DNA from 2 places in the Enterobacter roggenkampii genome. Region 2 is predicted to be linked to the other one. Evidence: predicted binding sites of a transcription regulator. Region 2 holds the regulator's gene; the other holds the start of a gene.
What was found. The regulator CRP, encoded in region 2, controls carbon source genes, mostly activating them, when cyclic AMP is high. The targets are predictions, from matches to a motif close to ATGTGANNNNNNTCACAT.

Region 1 (5,530 bases), 2.2 Mb from region 2:
GGGGCCGGAACCATGCTGGCGGAGTACGCGCCGAAAGGTAAACGCGGCATCATCTCCTCGCTGGTGGCGATGGGGACTAACTGCGGGACGCTGAGCGCAACGGCGATCTGGGCCATCATGTTTTTTGCCCTCGATCGTGAACAGCTGCTCGCCTGGGGCTGGCGCGTGCCTTTCCTCGCCAGCGTCGTGGTGATGATCTTCGCCATCTGGCTGCGTATGAACCTCAAGGAGAGCCCGGTCTTTGAGAAAGTGAACGATGTGCAAGCTGCGCAGCCGGACACCTCACTGGGTTCCATGGTGAAAAGCAAATCCTTCTGGCTGGCGACCGGCCTGCGTTTCGGCCAGGCGGGGAACTCAGGTTTGATCCAGACCTTCCTCGCGGGTTATCTGGTCCAGACGCTGCTGTTCGATAAGGCCATCCCGACCGATGCGCTGATGATCAGCTCCATTCTCGGGTTTTTCTCCATTCCGCTGCTGGGCTGGCTTTCCGATAAAGTGGGGCGCCGTCTGCCGTACATTATCCTCAATATCTCCGCCATTATTCTGGCCTATCCGATGCTGTCGATCATCGTCGATAAGAGCTATGCGCCGGGGACGATCATGCTCTGCATCATCGTTATCCATAACTTCGCCGTGCTGGGGCTGTTTGCGCTGGAAAATATCACCATGGCGGAGATGTTTGGCTCGCGAAATCGCTTTACCCGTATGGCGATCTCCAAAGAGGCGGGCGGTCTCGTAGCGGTGGGCTTTGGTCCGGTACTGGCAGGGATTTTCTGCAATATGACCGGCTCCTGGTGGCCGATTGTCGCCATGCTGGTGGCCTATTCCGTGATTGGACTGATCTCGGCGATCCTGATGCCGGAAGTGCGCGACCGTGATTTAAGCGCGGCGCAAGACGCAGCCGAGTCTGCGCCGAAAGAGACGGTCGGTTACGGTGCCGTCTCCTCTCGACGCTGATGGTTTATATCTTGCGTTACCTGTCACACAACTTTGATTTTGTGTCACACCACATGAACAAAAGTTAATATAAATCAAAAACTCAAACGGCAGTATCAGTATGGTTGATGGCAGTTCGCTTTTTTACTCCAGCTGCCATTCTAGTTGGTGTAGTCAGCAGGCGCTGCCGCTTCAGCATGGGCGGCAGCGATCCACAGCTTTCTAATTAACGAGTCTTAATCATGGAAAATACCTTATTACAGGCCAACGCGACTCTGCCACAGTACGATCGCGACAGCCTTAAAGCACGCATCGTTCATTTAGGGTTTGGCGCGTTTCACCGTGCGCATCAGGCAGTGTACGCCGACATCCTCGCCGCGGAACACGGTAGCGACTGGGGATACTGTGAGGTTAACCTGATTGGCGGCGAACAGCAGATTGCCGATCTGAACGCGCAGGATAATCTCTATACCGTGGCGGAAATGTCTGCCGATGCGTGGACCTCCCGCGTGGTTGGCGTGGTAAAAAAGGCGCTGCATGCGCAGGTTGACGGGCTCGAGACGGTGCTGGCCGCGATGTGCGAACCGCAGGTGGCGATTGTCTCGCTGACCATCACCGAGAAAGGGTACTGCCATTCCCCGGCGACCGGGCAACTGATGCTCGATCACCCTTTTATCGTCGCAGACCTGCAAAACCCGCACCAGCCGATATCTGCGCCGGGTGTGGTCGTGGAAGCGCTCGCGCGGCGTAAGGCGGCGGGTTTGCCAGCGTTTAGCGTGATGTCCTGCGACAACATGCCGGAGAACGGTCACGTGATGCGCAATGTCACCTGCGCGTACGCCCGTGCGGTAGACGGTGAACTGGCGGACTGGATCGAATCCCACGTTACTTTCCCGTCAACGATGGTGGATCGCATCGTGCCTGCGGTCACCCCCGACACGCTGGATAAAATTGAACAGCTTACCGGCGTGCGCGATCCGGCGGCGGTGGCCTGTGAACCGTTCCGTCAGTGGGTGATCGAAGATAACTTTGTGGCCGGCCGTCCAGCGTGGGAAAAAGCCGGAGCCGAGCTGGTGTCAGATGTTATCCCGTTTGAAGAGATGAAGCTGCGCATGCTTAACGGCAGCCACTCATTCCTGGCGTACCTGGGCTATCTGGCGGGCTATCAGCATATTAACGACTGTATGGAAGATGAAAACTACCGCGTCGCCGCGCACGCCCTGATGCTTAACGAGCAGGCGCCTACGCTGAAGGTCAAAGGCGTCGATTTAGGACGCTATGCCGATCTCCTGATTGCCCGCTACAGCAACCCGGCCCTGCGCCATCGGACCTGGCAAATTGCGATGGACGGCAGCCAGAAGCTTCCGCAGCGCATGCTGGATTCCGTGCGCTGGCACCTGGTGCATCAGAAGCCTTTCCCGCTGCTGGCGCTGGGCGTGGCAGGGTGGATGCGCTATGTCGGGGGCGTGGATGAGCAGGGTAACGCGATTGACGTGAGCGATCCGCAGCTGGCAGTGATTCAGGCGGCGGTGAAGAGCAGTGCGGAAGGGGAAAACCGGGTCAGGGCGCTGCTCGGCATTGAAGCCATCTTTGGCAAGGAGCTACCGCGTGAAGCCGTCTTTGTTGATGCGGTGATGAAGGCATACCAGACGCTGCTGCAAAAGGGCGCGAAAGCGACCGTGGCGCAGTACGTGTCTCAACGGTAATTCAGCACATGCCGCCGTTCGCGGCGGCATGTCTGCGCACCGTTTAGTGCATACCCAGGCGAATCAGCTCAATCGGTTCGAACTTACCTTCGCATCCTTCCACTTCAACCGTTTTGCTGCGGCGCACCTGCGCGGCATCCAGCCCGTCGCTGTGGATCGCTTTAATCACGCCAGTTTTGCCTGTGCCGCTAATCATGACGCGGCTGCCGGTGGTGATTGCATTGCGGTTACGGTCGTATGTCATCATGGTATTTTCTCCTCTCTAACCTGTTCGTTACGGCGTTATTTCAGGGTTGCCGTTCACGGGGCATATAAATACGCCTGTCTGCATCAGATGTTTTTGTTTTTGATCAAACTCACACTTTTTTCTTTATTGCGTCGGGCGCTGACGGTTCACGACAGCAATTGACAAAGCAGACCGTTATTTTCATTAACTGATAGTTTCATTAGGGAAGCGTTGAGGGTTGGTTTATATTCCCGATGCCATTCTGGATACAGGAAATAACCCTTTCATCGGAATAAGGAGCCAGGCTTATGTATAAGAAGATTTTGATGCCTGTTGATGTATTTGAAATGGATTTGAGTGACAAAGCGGTTCGCCACGCGGCTAACCTCGCGAAGGCCGAGGGCGCGTCGATTACCCTGGTCAATATTCTGCCGACCAGCAGCCGATCCCTGCTGCGCGGTTTTAACGCCGATATTAAAAAGTTCGAAGAATATATGACTGAGGAATCCGGGAAGAAAATGAACGCGTTAAAACGACTGTTCGATATCTCGCCGGAGAAAATTGACTGTCTGGTTCGCTTTGGCAACGTCCGCGATGAAATTATCAGGCTGAGCAAAGAGGGGGAATATGACGCGATCGTCATCGGGTCGAAAAACCCGGGCATCACCACCCATCTGCTGGGATCAAATGCGGAATCTATCCTGCGCTACGCCACCATTCCGGTGTTAGTCGTTCGCTAAACCCATCGCCGCACCCGAAAGGGCGCGGCGAAATATTATTCTTCGCTAAACCACTCGCTATTTTCCTGACGAATCAGCTGCACGGATTCGCTAATTTCCTGCAGATGCAGCGTCATCGCTTTTTCCACGCCGTCCGGGTCGCGTTTTTCCAGCGCGCTGAAAATATCATGATGCTGTCGGAGCAGCATTTCCGGCGGAGAGACGTGATCGAGACTCATATAACGCACGCGGTCGATGGTGGCCTTGATGTTTTCGATGGTGTCCCAGGCCAGCTGGCAATCTGCAATCTGCGCCAGTTTCTGGTGGAATTCATCATCAAGCTGGAAGAAATCATTCAACTGCTTACGGTCAATCGCAATCCGCTGCTGATGCAGGTTTTGCTCCAGCAGGTAACATTGCTTGTCGTTGATAAGCGTTGCGGCACGGCGCGCCACCGCGCATTCAATGGCCTGGCGAACAAAACAGCCGTTGCGCACCTGAGAGAGTGAAATTTTGTTCACGTAGCTGCCGCGCTGCGGGCGGATCTGAATCAGACCGTTTTCCGCAAGCTTAATAAACGCTTCACGCACCGGCTGACGGGAAACGTCAAAACGCACGGACACCTCTTTTTCAGAAAGCGGCGTTCCCGGTGGGATCAGGCAATGGACAATATCACGTCGCAAAATGCGATAGATTTGCTGGTTTACGGGCTGGGTGGGATTGAGTTGCGATTCAGCGGCCATGAGTTGTCATTTCTCAGAGAGTTAGCCTGAACATACTACCATTCTTTTATAACCCGAAACAGACCCGGCCCGCAGGCCGGGAAGGGCAGCGTTAGCCACGATGCACGCTAAGCCCGGCAAAACTCTGGCTGACCGGCATCATTTCTACGGTATTGATGTTGACGTGTTTTGGCAGCGTCGCGACCCACCAGACCGTTTCGGTGACATCTTCCGGCGTCAGGGCGTTCGCGTTTTCATAGGTTTTGTCTGCTTTCGCGTCATCGCCTTTGAAACGCACGTTGGAAAACTCGGTGCCACCCACCAGGCCCGGCTCGATGTCGGTGACGCGAATGGCGGTGCCGTGCAGATCGGTACGCAGGTTAAGGCTGAACTGGCGCACAAACGCTTTCGTCGCCCCGTAGACGTTGCCGCCTGCATAAGGCCAGCTTCCGGCGGTGGAGCCGATATTGATAATGTGGCCGCGATTGCGCTCAACCATGCCCGGCAGCACCGCGCGGGTCATATAGACCAGCCCTTTGTTGTTGGTGTCGATCATGTTTTCCCAGTCTTCCACGCTGGCTTTGTGGGCCGGCTCCATGCCCAGCGCCAGACCGGCATTGTTGACCAGCACGTCGATGGCGCGCCACTCGGCGGGCAGGTTGGCAATCATCTCTTCAATCGCCGCGCGGTTACGCACGTCCAGCTGCGCGGTCAGGATGCTGTCGCCTAATTCGTCCTTCAGCTCCTGCAGACGTTCCTGACGGCGGCCCGTTGCAATAACCTTGTGCCCGTTGGCGACGAAGCGACGCGTGATGCTTTCACCAAAACCTGCCGTTGCCCCGGTAACTAAAATAATCATCTCACTGTTCCTCAACGCTTTTTGTGTTTTACTAACATAGCACGGCCGCAGAGGGTGCGTTAAGGCAACATTTGTATGACAGCGTTGCAGGGGATGGCGGCCTGGCCTACTCTGGGAGGATACCCGTACTCAGGAGTGAAAGATGACGGCCACGAATCCCTTTTTTGACATCAGCCTGCTGCCTTACCAGGCCCCCCATTTTGATCAGATCAACGACAGCCACTATCGTCCGGCCTTCGATGAAGCCCTTCGCCAGAAGCGGGCGGACATTGACGCGATTGTCGCTCAGGCCGCTGCGCCTGACTTCACGAACACCGTGCTGGCGCTGGAGAAGAGCGGCGCCATGCTCTCGCGTGTCAGCA
Region 2 (5,530 bases):
CCGCGACTGATCCGCCGCAAGGTTCAGTTCACCCCACACTGGCAGCGGCTAGATCTGCCAGACGGTGACTTTCTGGATCTCGCCTGGAGCGAAGCGCCGGATCAGGCTCGACATAAGCCGCGGCTGGTGGTTTTTCACGGTCTGGAAGGCAGCCTGCACAGCCCGTATGCACACGGGCTCATTGAGGCGGCCAAAGCGCGCGGCTGGCTCGGCGTGGTGATGCATTTTCGCGGCTGCAGCGGCGAGCCGAACCGGCAGAAGCGTATCTATCACTCGGGTGAAACAGAAGACGGCACGTGGTTTTTACACTGGCTGCGGGACAACTTTGGCACCGTGCCCACCGCGGCCGTAGGCTACTCGTTGGGCGGAAATATGCTGGCCTGCCTGTTAGCTAAAGAAGGGGAAAGCGTCCCGCTGGATGCCGCCGTCATCGTCTCCGCCCCGTTCATGCTGGAGCAGTGCAGCTACCACATGGATAAAGGCTTTTCCCGCGTCTATCAGCGCTACCTGCTCAACCTGCTGAAGGCCAACGCGGCGCGTAAGCTGAAGGCCTACCCGGACACCCTCCCGGTCAGCCTGCGCCAGCTGAAAAAAGTGCGCCGCATACGCGAATTCGACGATCTGATCACCGCGAAAATTCACGGCTTCGCCGATGCAATTGACTATTATCGTCAATGCAGCGCCATGCCGCTGCTCAGCAAGATCACGCAGCCAACGCTGATCATTCACGCCAAAGATGACCCTTTTATGGATCATCACTCGATTCCCGCTCAGGAATTCCTGCCCGACAACGTTCACTATCAGTTGACCGAGCACGGCGGCCACGTCGGGTTTATCGGCGGCACGCTGCGCCGCCCGAAAATGTGGCTTGAGACGCGTATTCCTGACTGGCTAACCCCTTATCTGGACGGTGCAACATGATTATTCCCTGGCAGGATCTGGCTCCCGAAACGCTCGATAATCTGATTGAAAGCTTTGTATTACGCGAAGGCACCGATTATGGTGAACAGGAACGCTCGCTTGAGCAAAAGGTCAACGATGTAAAGCGCCAGCTGAAAAGCGGCGACGTGGTGCTGGTGTGGTCAGAACTGCATGAGACGGTCAATATCATGCCCCGCAACGCGTTTCACGGCTGATCTTCCACCCTTTTCAGTCAGGGAGTTGCTATGTCTGCCAGACATCCGGTTATTGCCGTTACGGGGTCGAGTGGTGCGGGAACCACCACCACCAGCCTCGCATTTCGCAAGATTTTCGCCCAGCTGAATCTCCGTGCGGCGGAGGTCGAAGGCGACAGCTTTCACCGCTACACGCGCCCGGAGATGGACATGGCCATCCGTAAGGCGCGCGATCTGGGTAAACACATCAGCTACTTCGGTCCGGAAGCCAATGACTTCGGCCTGCTGGAACAAACCTTTATTGAGTACGGCCAGAGCGGTAAAGGGCAGTCCCGCAAGTATCTGCATACCTATGATGAAGCCGTTCCCTGGAATCAGGTGCCTGGCACCTTTACCCCCTGGCAGCCCCTGCCGGAACCTACCGACGTGCTGTTCTACGAAGGATTACACGGCGGCGTGGTCACGCCGCAGCACGACGTGGCGCGCCACGTGGATCTGCTGGTTGGCGTGGTGCCTATCGTTAACCTGGAGTGGATCCAGAAGCTGACGCGTGACATGAGCGAGCGCGGCCACTCGCGCGAAGCAGTGATGGATTCGGTGGTGCGCTCCATGGAAGACTACATCAACTTCCTGACGCCGCAGTTTTCCCGCACCCATATCAACTTCCAGCGCGTGCCGACGGTGGACACCTCCAACCCGTTCGCGGCCAAAAGTATCCCATCCCTGGATGAGAGCTTTGTGGTGATCCATTTCCGCAATCTCGAAGGCATTGACTACCCCTGGCTGCTGGCGATGCTGCAGGGCTCGTTTATTTCTCACATGAATACATTAGTCGTACCGGGCGGAAAAATGGGGCTGGCGATGGAGCTCATCATGACGCCGCTGGTGGAGCGACTGATGGAAGGGAAACAGATCGCGTGAGTTTTTTGCCCGGGGCGCTGCGCTTACCGGGCCAACGGTCGTGCTTTTGTAGGGCGGGTCAGCGAAGCGCCACCCGCCAAAACATTAAGCCTCGATCACTTCATACGAATGGGTGATGTTTACCGCTTTCTCCAGCATTAACGCCACAGAGCAGTACTTCTCCGCAGACAGGTCCACCGCACGTGAAACCGCCGCGTCTTTCAGTTCTTTACCGGTGACCACAAAGTGCAGATTGATGTGGGTGAACAGGCGTGGCGCCTCTTCGCGGCGTTCTGACGTGAGTTTGACCTCACAATCCGTCACGTCATGACGGCCTTTTTGCAGAATCGACACCACGTCAATGGCACTGCATCCCCCTGCCGCCATCAGCACCATTTCCATTGGGCTGGGCGCTTTATCGCCGGAGTTACCATCCATCAAAATCTGATGTCCTGACGCGGACTCGCCCAGGAACGTTAAACCTTCAACCCACTTCACGCGCGCTTGCATATTCTTAAACTCCAACGTTGCATTTTTGGTGACAGATTACGCGTGCGTTACATTTCTCGCAATGGAAGGCGACCTGCATCATGCTGAAGCGAGACACCAGGAGACACGCGGCGAAAGCTATGCTAAAACACTCAGGATGCTACAGTAATACATTGACGTTACACATGTATGCAGAGGACATCAAACTTTACTGGCTGCGAAACGTTACGGTAGCCGACTTCCCAGGGTATGGGTAAGAATTCGATTGCAACCCCAGAGTCCGGATGCATCTGATGACTCTGGTGACAGCTTATAACAGAGGATAACAGCGCATGGTGCTTGGCAAACCGCAAACAGACCCGACTCTCGAATGGTTCTTGTCTCATTGCCACATTCATAAGTACCCATCAAAGAGCACGCTGATTCACCAGGGTGAAAAAGCGGAAACGTTGTATTACATCGTTAAAGGCTCGGTGGCAGTGCTGATCAAAGATGAAGAAGGGAAAGAGATGATCCTTTCTTATCTGAACCAGGGCGATTTCATCGGTGAACTGGGCCTGTTTGAAGAGGGCCAGGAACGTAGCGCCTGGGTTCGTGCAAAGACAGCATGTGAAGTGGCTGAAATTTCTTACAAGAAGTTCCGTCAGCTGATTCAGGTTAACCCTGACATTCTGATGCGTCTCTCTTCCCAGATGGCGCGCCGTCTGCAGGTCACCTCAGAGAAAGTGGGCAACCTCGCCTTCCTGGACGTGACGGGCCGCATCGCACAAACTCTGCTGAACCTGGCGAAACAGCCGGACGCCATGACCCATCCGGACGGCATGCAAATTAAAATTACCCGTCAGGAAATTGGTCAGATCGTCGGTTGCTCCCGTGAAACAGTGGGCCGTATCCTGAAAATGCTGGAAGATCAAAACCTGATCTCCGCCCACGGTAAAACCATCGTGGTTTACGGAACGCGTTAATTCCGCTTAAACGGCGTGCCATCGCAAGGTGTCACGCCGTTTTTGTCTCTACTCCTCATGTGGCGCAGGCTGATCTATCACCCGGAAGTTAACTACGCACTGCGACAAACGCTGGTGTTGTGTCTACCCGTGGCCATCGGCCTGATCCTCGGACACCTTCAGCAAGGCCTGCTCTTTTCCCTCGTGCCCGCCTGCTGCAACATTGCTGGCCTGGACACACCGCATAAGCGCTTTTTCAAACGTCTGATCGTGGGCGGCTGCCTGTTTGCTGGCTGTAGCCTTGCCGTACAGCTTTTACTGGCCCGGGATATCCCGCTGCCGCTGATCCTGACGGTGCTGGCGATGACGCTCGGCGTCACGGCGGAAATCAGCTCGCTGCACGCCCGCCTGCTACCCGCCTCGCTGATTGCGGCCATCTTCACGCTGAGCCTCGCCGGGAATATGCCGGTGTGGGAGCCGCTGCTGATCTACGCGCTGGGGACACTGTGGTACGGGCTGTTTAACTGGTTCTGGTTCTGGCTGTGGCGGGAACAGCCGCTGCGCGAATCCCTGAGCCTGCTCTATGTGCAGTTGGCGGAATACTGCGAAGCCAAATACACCCTGCTCACCCAGCATACCGATCCGGAAAAAGCCTTACCGCCGCTGCTGACGCGCCAGCAGAAGGTGGTGGATCTGATAAGCCAGTGCTATCAGCAGCTGCATATGCTCGCCGCCAACAAGAACCACGAATACAAACGGCTGCTGCGCACCTTCCAGGTAGGCCTGGATCTGCAGGAGCATATCTCCGTTAGCCTGCACCACCCGCAGGAGGTGCAAAAGCTGGTTGAGCGCAGCCACGCCGAAGCGGTGATCCGCTGGAACGCGCAGACCGTCTCGGCACGCCTGCGCGTGCTGGCTGACGATATTCTCTACCACCGCTATCCCACGCGCTTTAATATGGAAAAACAGCTCGGCGCGCTGGAGAAAATCGCCCGTCAGCATCCGGATAACCCGGTCGGCCAGTTTGCCGCCTGGCACTTCAGCCGCATCGCCCGCGTGCTGCGCACCCAGCGCCCGCTTTATTCCCGCGACCTGATGGCGGATAAACAAAAACGGCTTCCCCTGTTGCCCGCGCTCAAAAGCTATCTGTCTCTCAAATCGTCCGCCCTGCGCAATGCCGCACGAATTAGCGTGATGCTCAGTATCGCCAGCCTGATGGGCATGGCGCTGCATCTGCCGAAGCCCTACTGGATCTTAATGACCGTGCTGTTCGTCACCCAGAACGGCTACGGCGCCACGCGGGTGCGTATTCTGCACCGGGCGGGCGGCACCATGGCCGGGCTGATCATTGCAGGCGTAACGCTGCACTTCCACGTGCCGGAAGGCTATACCCTGGCAGGCATGCTGGCGATCACGCTGGTGAGCTACCTGATTATCCGCAAAAATTACGGCTGGGCGATGGTGGGCTTTACGGTGACGGCGGTATACACCCTGCAGCTGCTTACGCTGAACGGCGAACAGTTTATTGTCGCCAGGCTGATTGATACCCTGATCGGCTGCCTGATTGCCTTCGGCGGCATGGTCTGGCTGTGGCCGCAGTGGCAGAGCGGGCTGCTCAGGCAGAACGCCCACGACGCGCTGGAGGCCGACCAGCAGGCCATTCGCCTCATCCTGAGCGACGACCCGCAGCCCTCCCCGCTGGCGTATCAGCGCATGAAGGTCAACCAGGCGCACAACGCTCTGTTCAACTCGCTCAACCAGGCGATGCAGGAGCCGGGCTTTAACTCACATTATCTGGCCGATATGAAGCTGTGGGTAACGCACAGTCAGTTTATCGTTGAGCACATTAACGCCATGACGACGCTGGCGCGCGAGCATACGATGCTGACGCCGGATCTGGCGCAGCGCTATTTGCAGTCGTGTGAAATTGCGCTGCAGCGCTGCCAGCAGCGTCTGGAGTATGACTCGCCGGGCGAGTCGGGGGATTTAAATATTCTGGAAGCGCCGGAGACGTTAACCCACGGGCCAATGAGCACCCTGGAGCAACACTTGCAGCGCGTGCTGGGGCATCTGAACACCATG

Region 1: ydfZ (putative selenium delivery protein YdfZ) is a predicted target of CRP. The motif match lies at 2,987-3,004, and genes of this name have one in related genera.

The regions. Positions count from the first base shown of each region.
Region 1 is NZ_CP017184.1:2,070,945-2,076,474, forward strand. Features, by position in the region: gene BFV67_RS09715 (MFS transporter) at 1-957, shown strand, start outside; gene BFV67_RS09720 (mannitol dehydrogenase family protein) at 1,179-2,642, shown strand; gene ydfZ (putative selenium delivery protein YdfZ) at 2,686-2,889, opposite strand; gene BFV67_RS09730 (universal stress protein) at 3,177-3,608, shown strand; gene BFV67_RS09735 (GntR family transcriptional regulator) at 3,644-4,330, opposite strand; gene ydfG (bifunctional NADP-dependent 3-hydroxy acid dehydrogenase/3-hydroxypropionate dehydrogenase YdfG) at 4,422-5,168, opposite strand; gene dcp (peptidyl-dipeptidase Dcp) at 5,311-5,530, shown strand, end outside.
Region 2 is NZ_CP017184.1:4,320,171-4,325,700, forward strand. Features, by position in the region: gene BFV67_RS20330 (hydrolase) at 1-921, shown strand, start outside; gene BFV67_RS20335 (YheU family protein) at 918-1,136, shown strand; gene BFV67_RS20340 (phosphoribulokinase) at 1,167-2,036, shown strand; gene BFV67_RS20345 (OsmC family protein) at 2,121-2,525, opposite strand; gene crp (cAMP-activated global transcriptional regulator CRP) at 2,837-3,469, shown strand; gene BFV67_RS20355 (YccS/YhfK family putative transporter) at 3,527-5,530, shown strand, end outside.